Linked DNA regions of Collimonas fungivorans Ter331. The protein of the gene in region 1 interacts with the protein of each later gene in a pairwise test. Links are inferred from orthologs where the notes say so. Each region holds a gene or a part of one and is shown on either strand. Other genes may lie near its edges.

The links.
Region 2: the proteins of uvrA (region 1) and uvrB interact in binary tests that used the Escherichia coli proteins (3 or more experiments, as listed by UniProt). The link is inferred for Collimonas fungivorans Ter331 from one-to-one orthologs.

Annotation. Positions count from the first base shown.
Region 1 is NC_015856.1:568,892-573,691, reverse strand. Bases 376-3,815 are described here. They hold uvrA (excinuclease ABC subunit UvrA), read left to right. Parts: upstream 376-753; coding sequence 754-3,615; downstream 3,616-3,815. Other genes in these bases: CFU_RS02460 (phytanoyl-CoA dioxygenase family protein), read left to right, coding at 3,667-3,815; CFU_RS02470 (MFS transporter), read right to left, coding at 376-554. Also shown: more of CFU_RS02470, read right to left, coding at 1-375; more of CFU_RS02460, read left to right, coding at 3,816-4,446; CFU_RS02455 (FAD-dependent oxidoreductase), read left to right, coding at 4,470-4,800. UniProt on the Escherichia coli protein: The UvrABC repair system catalyzes the recognition and processing of DNA lesions. UvrA is an ATPase and a DNA-binding protein. A damage recognition complex composed of 2 UvrA and 2 UvrB subunits scans DNA for abnormalities.
Region 2 is NC_015856.1:3,677,919-3,682,217, forward strand. The notes cover bases 919-3,857. They hold uvrB (excinuclease ABC subunit UvrB), read right to left. Parts: upstream 3,460-3,857; coding sequence 1,378-3,459; downstream 919-1,377. Other genes in these bases: CFU_RS16160 (uracil-DNA glycosylase), read right to left, coding at 919-1,326; CFU_RS16170 (aromatic amino acid transaminase), read left to right, coding at 3,587-3,857. In the rest of the region: CFU_RS16155 (TetR/AcrR family transcriptional regulator), read left to right, coding at 1-541; more of CFU_RS16160, read right to left, coding at 538-918; more of CFU_RS16170, read left to right, coding at 3,858-4,299. UniProt on the Escherichia coli protein: The UvrABC repair system catalyzes the recognition and processing of DNA lesions. A damage recognition complex composed of 2 UvrA and 2 UvrB subunits scans DNA for abnormalities.

The DNA.
Region 1 (4,800 bases):
AGGGCGAAGATGCCGCCCATGCCTACCCATTGGTACAGCAGCGGCGAAACGATCAGCGACAAGGCAAAGGTCAGCCCGATGGAGCCGCCAACCATGGCCATGGCCTTGGTACGATGTTCTTCCCGGGTGGAATCGGCGATGAAAGCGGTCACCGCCGCCGAAATCGCGCCGGCGCCCTGGATCGCACGGCCGATGATGACCCAGTAGATATTGCCGGCAGCGGCGGCGATGAAGGAGCCCAGCGCAAACAGGATCAGGCCGATCACGATGATCTTCTTGCGGCCGTATTTGTCGGAGGCGACGCCGAACGGGATTTGCCCGAACGATTGCGCCAGGCCGTAGATTCCCATGGCAAGGCCGACCAGGGCCGCGCTGTCGCCGCCGGGCAAGGTTTTGGCGTGCACCGCAAACACCGGCAAGATCAGGAACAGGCCCAGCATGCGCAACGCAAATATCGACGCCAGGGAGGCGCTCGCCTTGACTTCGGCGCGGCTCATGCCGCTGCTGATTTCACTGCTCATTTCGCTGTCGAAAGAGGAAGACGAATTATTCATATTGGGTATTGGCGAATGGCGCCTGTCACGGCTGCACAACGACGAAGATCGAAACCCGTTATAGTATCAGGTTGATCCGTTTGATATGGCATGGCCGCGCCCGGCAGCGATTCCCGCCAGGGGCTGCGGCAAGCCTTGCAGACGTGAATTGCAATTCCAACAAGCCAACACGGCCTTAAACTTACGCTGAAAGCTGTAAATGGAAGAGATCCGCATCCGGGGTGCGCGCACGCATAACCTCAAGAACATCAATCTGGATTTACCCCGCAACAAACTGATCGTGATCACCGGTTTGTCCGGCTCCGGCAAGTCGTCGCTGGCGTTTGACACGCTGTATGCGGAAGGCCAGCGGCGTTATGTCGAATCGCTGTCGTCCTACGCCAGGCAATTCCTGCAGCTGATGGAAAAGCCGGATGTCGACCTGATCGAAGGCCTGTCGCCGGCGATTTCGATCGAACAGAAAGCCACCTCGCACAATCCGCGCTCCACCGTCGGCACGGTGACCGAGATCCACGATTACCTGCGCCTGCTATATGCGCGGGTCGGCACGCCTTACTGCCCGGATCATCCGGAGAAGCCGCTGGCGGCGCAGTCGGTGTCGCAGATGGTCGATGCGGTGCTGGCGATGCCGGACGATACCAAGCTGATGATCCTGGCGCCGGTGGTGGCCAACCGCAAGGGCGAGCATGTCGACCTGTTCGAACAGATGCAGGCCCAGGGGTTTGTGCGCTTCCGCATCCAGAGCGGCACCGGCGCCGCCAAGATCTATGAAGTCGACGACCTGCCCAAGCTGAAGAAGACCGAGAAGCACACCATCGACGTCGTGATCGATCGCCTGAAAGTCAAGGCCGACACCAAGCAGCGCCTGGCGGAGAGTTTCGAAACCGCATTGCGCCTGGCCGAGGGCCGTGCGATTGCGCTGGAGATGGATAGCGGCACCGAACACATGTATTCCAACAAGTTCGCCTGCCCGATCTGCGGTTATTCGCTGCAGGAGCTGGAGCCGCGCCTGTTTTCGTTCAACAATCCGATGGGCGCCTGCCCGGAATGCGACGGCCTGGGCCATATCGAGTTTTTCGATCCCAAGCGCATCGTCGCCTTCCCTAACCTGTCGCTGGCCAGCGGCGCGGTCAAGGGCTGGGACCGGCGCAACCAGTTCTATTTCCAGATGCTGACCAGCATCGCGGCGCACTACGCTTTCGATATCGACGTGCCGTTTGAAAAACTTCCGGAGAAAGCACAGCAGGCAGTCCTGTATGGCTCCGGCAAGGAAACCATACCGTTCAGCTATGTCAACGAACGCGGCCGCACTGTGATCAAGGAACACACATTTGAAGGCGTGGTCAACAACCTGCAGCGCCGTTATCGCGAAACCGATTCGATGGCGGTCAAGGAAGAGCTGGCCAAGTTCATCAATGAAAAAGAATGCCCGTCCTGCCATGGCGCGCGGCTGCGCGTGGAAGCGCGCTTCGTCAAGGTCGGCAACGGCAAACAGGAACGCGCCATTTACGAAGTCGCGGCGACGCCCTTGCGCGAAACGCTGACCTTCTTTGAAAAACTGAAGCTGACCGGCGCCAAGAAGGAAATCGCCGACCGCATCATCAAGGAAATCGTCTCGCGCCTGACCTTTCTCAACAATGTCGGCCTCGATTACCTGTCGCTGGAACGCAGCGCCGACACCTTGTCCGGCGGCGAAGCACAGCGCATCCGCCTGGCGTCGCAAATCGGTTCCGGCCTGACCGGCGTCATGTATGTGCTGGACGAGCCGTCGATCGGCTTGCACCAGCGCGATAACGACCGCCTGATCGAAACCCTGCGCCATCTGCGCGACATCGGCAACAGCGTGCTGGTGGTGGAGCATGACGAAGATGCGATCCGCACCGCCGACTATGTGGTCGACATGGGCCTGGGCGCCGGCGTGCATGGCGGCGAAGTGATCGCCGAAGGCACCCTGGAACAGATCCTCAAAAGCAAGAAATCGCTGACCGCGAAGTACCTCAACGGCACCTTGAAAATCGCCGTGCCGGAGAAACGCATACCGGCCGATCCGGACCGCCAGTTCATCATTACCGGCGCCACCGGCAACAACCTGAAGAACGTCACCATGAACCTGCCGGTCGGCTTGCTGACCTGCGTCACCGGGGTTTCCGGTTCGGGCAAGTCGACGCTGGTCAACGACACCTTGTACCATGCCGCGGCGCGCCATCTGTATGGTTCGCAGGCGGAACCGGCGGCGCATGAATCGATAGGCGGACTGGAGCATTTCGACAAAGTGATCTCGGTCGACCAGGCCCCTATCGGCCGTACGCCGCGCTCCAATCCGGCCACCTATACCGGCTTGTTCACGCCGATCCGCGACCTGTTTTCGACCGTGCCGATGGCCAAGGAACGCGGCTACAACGCCGGCCGTTTCTCGTTCAATGTCAAGGGCGGCCGCTGCGAAGCCTGCCAGGGCGACGGCGTGATCAAGGTCGAAATGCACTTCCTGCCGGATGTCTACGTGCCGTGCGACGTCTGCCACGGCAAGCGCTACAACCGCGAAACGCTTGAAGTGCACTACAAGGGCAAGAGCATCACCGAAGTGCTGGGCATGACGGTGGAAGAAGCCTATGAGTTCTTCAAGCCGGTGCCGGTGATCGCGCGCAAGCTGCATACGCTGCTGGATGTCGGCCTCGGTTATATCCGCCTCGGCCAGAGCGCCACCACGCTGTCCGGCGGCGAGGCGCAGCGCGTCAAGCTGTCGCTGGAACTGTCCAAGCGCGATACCGGCCGCACCCTGTATATCCTGGATGAGCCGACTACCGGCTTGCACTTCCACGACATCGACCTACTATTGAAAGTGATCCACCGCCTGCGCAACCAGGGTAATACCGTGGTCATCATCGAGCACAACCTGGATGTCATCAAGACCGCCGACTGGCTGATCGATCTCGGTCCGGAAGGCGGCGCCGGCGGCGGCCGCATCATCGCTACCGGCACGCCGGAGCAGGTGGCGGCGAACCCGGCCAGCGTTACCGGCAAGTACCTGGGACCCTTGCTGGAAAAACCGAAGAAAAAATAAACAGGCATGCCCCCGGCCAGCGCGGCCGGGACATGCAATAGCGAGATAACGATGTCTACCAACACCTCCCCGGCGCTGTCTGCAGCGCAGATTGACGCTTTCGAAAAAGATGGTTATCTGGTCTTGCCGCACCTGGTGCCGGCCGCCGACTGCGAGCTGATGGCGGCCACCGCCAACGCCCACCTGGCGCAGGCAGTGGCGCCGCTGGAATACGAATCCGAAGTCGGTTATGCCGGCGCGCCGAAGTCGCTCGACAGCGCCGGCGGCCGCACCGCACGGCGGCTGCGCAATGCCTACCAGCGCGACGGCAGTTATCGCGCCTGGGCCACAAATCCGCAGCTGGTGGCGATGCTGGAACTGCTGCTGGGCGAAGCGGTCTGCCTGACCTTGTCGCACCATAACTGCGTAATGACCAAGCATCCGCACTTCGGCACCGCGACCGGCTGGCATCGCGATATCCGCTACTGGTCGTTCCCGCGCAACGAACTGATTTCGGTCTGGCTGGCGCTGGACAGCGAAAACGCCAACAACGGCGGCCTGCGCTTCATTCCAGGCTCGCACCGCTTCGACATCAAACCCGAGCAGATGGACGAGCTGGATTTCCTGCGCCCGGAAGTGGCGGCCAACCAGGCCCTGTTTGCGCAAGGGAAATCGGTCGAACTGCAACAGGGCGACGTGGTGTTTTTCCATAGCGGCCTGTTCCATGCCGCCGGCCGCAACAATACCGACACCGTCAAGGAGTCGGTGGTGTTTGCCTATCATGGAAAAAGCAATCCCCCCGTTCCCGGCAGCCGCTCCGCCGCCTCGGAAGATATCCTGCTAAGCAGCTAATCTCACTTCGGGACATTCCCAGCATGCAGCGTATAGCCATCATCGGCGGCGGCACCGCGGGCGCCGCCAGCGCGCTGTTCCTGGCGCGCGCCGGCCATCAGGTCACGCTGTTCGAGCGCGTGGCGCAACCGACCGCGGTCGGCGCCGGCATTTTGCTGCAGCCTACAGGCATGCACGTGCTGGATGCGCTCGGACTGCTGGAGCCTATCCTGGCGCACGGCGCCCGCAATGACCGCCTGTTCGGCACCACGGCCGGCGGCCGTACGGTGCTGGATGTGCGTTACCGCCATCATGACGCGCAGTCGTTCGGCCTAGGCCTGCATCGCGGCGCCTTGTTTTCCGTGTTGTGGGAAG
Region 2 (4,299 bases), 3.1 Mb from region 1 along the record:
TTTGTTATCTGAATTCCACGATACCGACGACCTGCCGCAGGCGCTGTCCGCCATCACCCGCGCCTTCGCCCGCCGCTACGCAGCGATCAGCGACGCCGGCCTGATGACCGAGATTTACGCGGAAGGCTTGCGCAACAAGCGTGTGGGTGCGGTGATCAAGACGGCGGAGACGGAGTGGGTAGACGGCCTGGCCGACATGCTGCGCACCGCCCAGGAACGCGGCCAGATCGACCAGGCCCTGGATGCCCATGCGGCGGCGCTGCTGCTGACCGCCATGTGGGACGGCATCGTGATCCGCCAGGCCTACACGCCGGAACTGCCGGAAGCGATGCTGGGGCTGTTCGACGACATGCTCAAGCGCTGGCTGGCCAACGCCGTCCCGGCCGCCGGCAAACGGAGCAAACCGGCGCCGGCCCCGAAAACCGCGACGCCTGTCGCTGAGCCGCAACTGGATCTCAGCCCGCCCCCGGCACCTGCGCCCGCAGCAGAAAAACCGCTGACCCAGGCCGAAATCGACCTGCGGCAAATGAGCCTGATCTAAGTACGCCGCAACAGCTGCATCGGCCCGAACAGGGCCTGCATGCCGGCGTTGCCGATGAAGCTGAGATTGTATGGGTGCTCGGCGACTGCTTTCGGAAAGCGCGCAGTCACTGGGTAGGCATTCAGCTGCTCGGCGATTTTCCCCCACAACACCAGCGTCGGCAGATCCTCGCCGCGTTTGTCCGCGGCATCGGCCAGCCCCTGCAACACTGCCTGCATGAACGGCTGCCAGGCCTTGGCGTCCTTGACCGGCGGCACGTCCGGACGGAACACCAGCGAAGCGTTCAGCAGCAAAAATCCCCGTTTCACCATGTTGTCCTGCAGGTCGGCCAGCAGCTGGATCGCCTGTGAACCGTCCTTCTGCGCCTGCAACGCCACATCCGACATCGCATCGCCGGTCGTGTTTTCCAGCGCCAGCTGGCCATCGGCGACCAGCAGCATCTTCATGAAATTGCGCAGGGAAGTCGCGCGGTTGACCTGCTTCGACAGCCCCTTCTCCGACCACAGGGAGCCGACCGCGCCGTCCATGAAACAGACGCCGGTGGCGCTGGCCGCGCGCGGATAAGGTCCCTCGCCCACCAGCACATAACGCACCGCTTCCAGCGGCTGGGTGAAGGCGGCAAACATACGGCCCTCGGTAGGCAGGTAATCGGCCGCGGCCAAGTCCTTCAGGTAGGCCGGATTGGCTTGCGCCACCGCGCGCAAGCCGTGCTCCAGGATGGCGAGCCAGGAAGCATGCACGCCGGTCAACGCGGAACGGATTGAAGCAGGAAGAAAATCAGTCATAAATCGTCAAAAACAGGATTGATCAAACACAGGCTGCAAAAAATCCTGCAACTACAAAACGATATTGTCCGCGCCCGGCGCACCGAACAGCTGCTGCTTCAGCACATGCAGCTGGTCGCGCACCTGGGCGGCTTTTTCGAACTCCAGGTTCTTGGCGTGATCGACCATCTGCTTCTCCAGGCGCTTGATCTCCTTGCTCACCTGTTTCTCGCTCATCGCCTCGTACTTGGCCTGGTCCTGCGCCGCATGCAGCACTTCGCGCGCTTCCTGCGGGCTGTAGACGCCGTCGATCAATTCCTTGATCTGCTTGCTGATGCCGACCGGCGTGATGCCGTTGGCGGCATTGAAGGCGATCTGCTTGTTGCGGCGGCGCTCGGTTTCGTCGATGGCGCGGCGCATGGAATCGGTCATGCGGTCCGCATACAGGATCGCGGTGCCGTTCAGGTTACGCGCGGCGCGGCCTATGGTCTGGATCAGGCTGCGCTCGGAACGCAGGAAGCCTTCCTTGTCGGCATCCAGGATCGCCACCAGCGACACTTCAGGAATATCCAGGCCCTCGCGCAGCAGGTTGATGCCAACCAGCACGTCGAACGTGCCCAGGCGCAGGTCGCGGATGATTTCCACGCGCTCGACGGTTTCGATATCGCTGTGCAGGTAGCGCACCTTGATGCCGTTATCGCTCAGGAACTCGGTCAGCTGCTCCGCCATGCGCTTGGTCAGCGTGGTGACCAGCACCCGTTCGTTCTTCTTGATGCGGGCATTGGCTTCGTTCATCAGGTCGTCGACCTGGCTCAAGGCCGGCCGCACTTCGATCGCAGGATCGATCAGGCCGGTCGGCCGCACCACCTGCTCCACCACCTGGTCGGCATGCTGGTTTTCATAATCGGCCGGCGTGGCCGAGACAAAAATCGTCTGCCGCATCTTGCCTTCGAATTCATCGAAACGCAGCGGCCGGTTATCCAGCGCCGACGGCAGCCGGAAACCGTAATCCACCAGGTTGGTCTTGCGCGAGCGGTCGCCGTTGTACATGGCGTTCAGCTGGCCGATCAGCACGTGCGATTCGTCCAGGAACATCAGCGCATCCTGCGGCAGGTAATCGACCAGGGTCGGCGGCGGCTCGCCCGGCAAGGCGCCGCTCAGGTGGCGCGAATAGTTTTCGATGCCCTTGGTGAAACCGATTTCCTGCATCATTTCCAGATCGAAACGGGTGCGCTGCTCAATGCGCTGCTCTTCAATCAGTTTATTTTCCTTACGGAAAAATTCGAGCCGGTCGCGCAGTTCATCCTTGATGGTTTCGATGGCGCGCAGCACGGTGGCGCGCGGCGTTACATAGTGCGAACCGGGATAGACGGTGAAGCGCGGGATCTTTTGCCGCACGCGGCCGGTGAGCGGGTCGAACAGCTGCAAGCTGTCGATTTCATCGTCGAACATCTCGATGCGCAAGGCCAGCTCGGCATGCTCGGCCGGAAAGACGTCGATGGTGTCGCCGCGCACGCGGAAGGTGCCGCGGCCGAAATCGATCTCGTTGCGCGTGTATTGCATCTGGATCAGGCGCGCGATGACGTCGCGCTGGCTGACCTTGTCCTTGGCGCGCAAGGTCAGGATCATCTGGTGGTATTCGTTGGGATTACCGATACCGTAGATCGCCGACACCGTTGCCACAATGACCACATCGCGCCGTTCCATCAGCGATTTGGTGCAGGACAGGCGCATCTGTTCTATGTGCTCATTGATCGAGGAATCTTTCTCGATGAACAAGTCGCGCTGCGGCACATAGGCTTCCGGCTGGTAATAATCGTAGTAGCTGACGAAATACTCGACGGCGTTGTGCGGGAAAAACTCGCGGAACTCGCTGTACAGCTGGGCCGCCAGCGTCTTATTGGGAGCGAAGACGATCGCCGGCCGCCCCATGCGGGCGATCACGTTGGCCATCGTATAGGTCTTGCCGGAGCCGGTCACCCCCAGCAAGGTCTGGTAGAACAGGCCGTCTTGCAGGCCCTCGGCGAGCTTGTCGATGGCCTCAGGCTGGTCGCCGGCCGGCTGGAACGGCTGGAACAGCTTGTACGGCGAATTCGGAAAAGTGACGATTTTGGACTCGTCGACAGTGCTCTGAACCTGTGATATGTCAGCCATGGGCTTCGACCTTTGGTAAAATAGACGGTAGTAAATCCGCGCCGATCAGCGATTTGTCTCGTGACCCGGCACAGCATTCAACCCGGCCGCAAAATCTCTTTTGCAGCCAACTTTTTATGTTATCACGATGAACGCACCTCTTTCAGCCTCCCTCTTTACCGCCATCGAAATGGCGCCACGCGATCCTATCCTCGGCATCACCGAGGGTTTCAATGCGGACCAGAATCCAGGCAAGACCAACCTCGGCGTCGGCGTCTATTACGATGACAACGGCAAGGTGCCGCTGCTGGAATGCGTGCAAAAGGCGGAAGCGCTGCTGATCGAAAAACTGGCGCCGCGCACCTACCTGCCGATCGAAGGCCTGGCGGCTTACGACAAGGCTGTGCAAGAACTGGTATTTGGGGCCGACAGCGCCGTAGTTCAAGAGAAGCGCGCGATCACCGTGCAAGCCATCGGCGGCACCGGCGCGCTGAAACTGGGCGCCGATTTCCTCAAGCGCTTCAGCGCCGACAACACGCAAGTCTGGATCAGCGATCCAAGCTGGGAAAACCACCGCGCGCTGTTCGAATCGGCCGGCTTCACCGTCAACAATTATCCTTACTATGACCCGGCCACCCGCGGCGTCAACTTCAGCGGCATGCTGGATGCGCTGAAATCGATGCCGAGCGGTTCGGTCGTCCTGCTGCACGCCTGCTGCCACAACCCGACCGGCGCCGACCTCAGCGATGCCGAATGGACCCAGGTCATCGACGTCGTCACCCAGCGCGGCCTGGTGCCCTTCCTCGACATGGCCTACCAGGGCTTTGGCGACGGCATCGAAGCCGACGGCCAGGTAGTGCG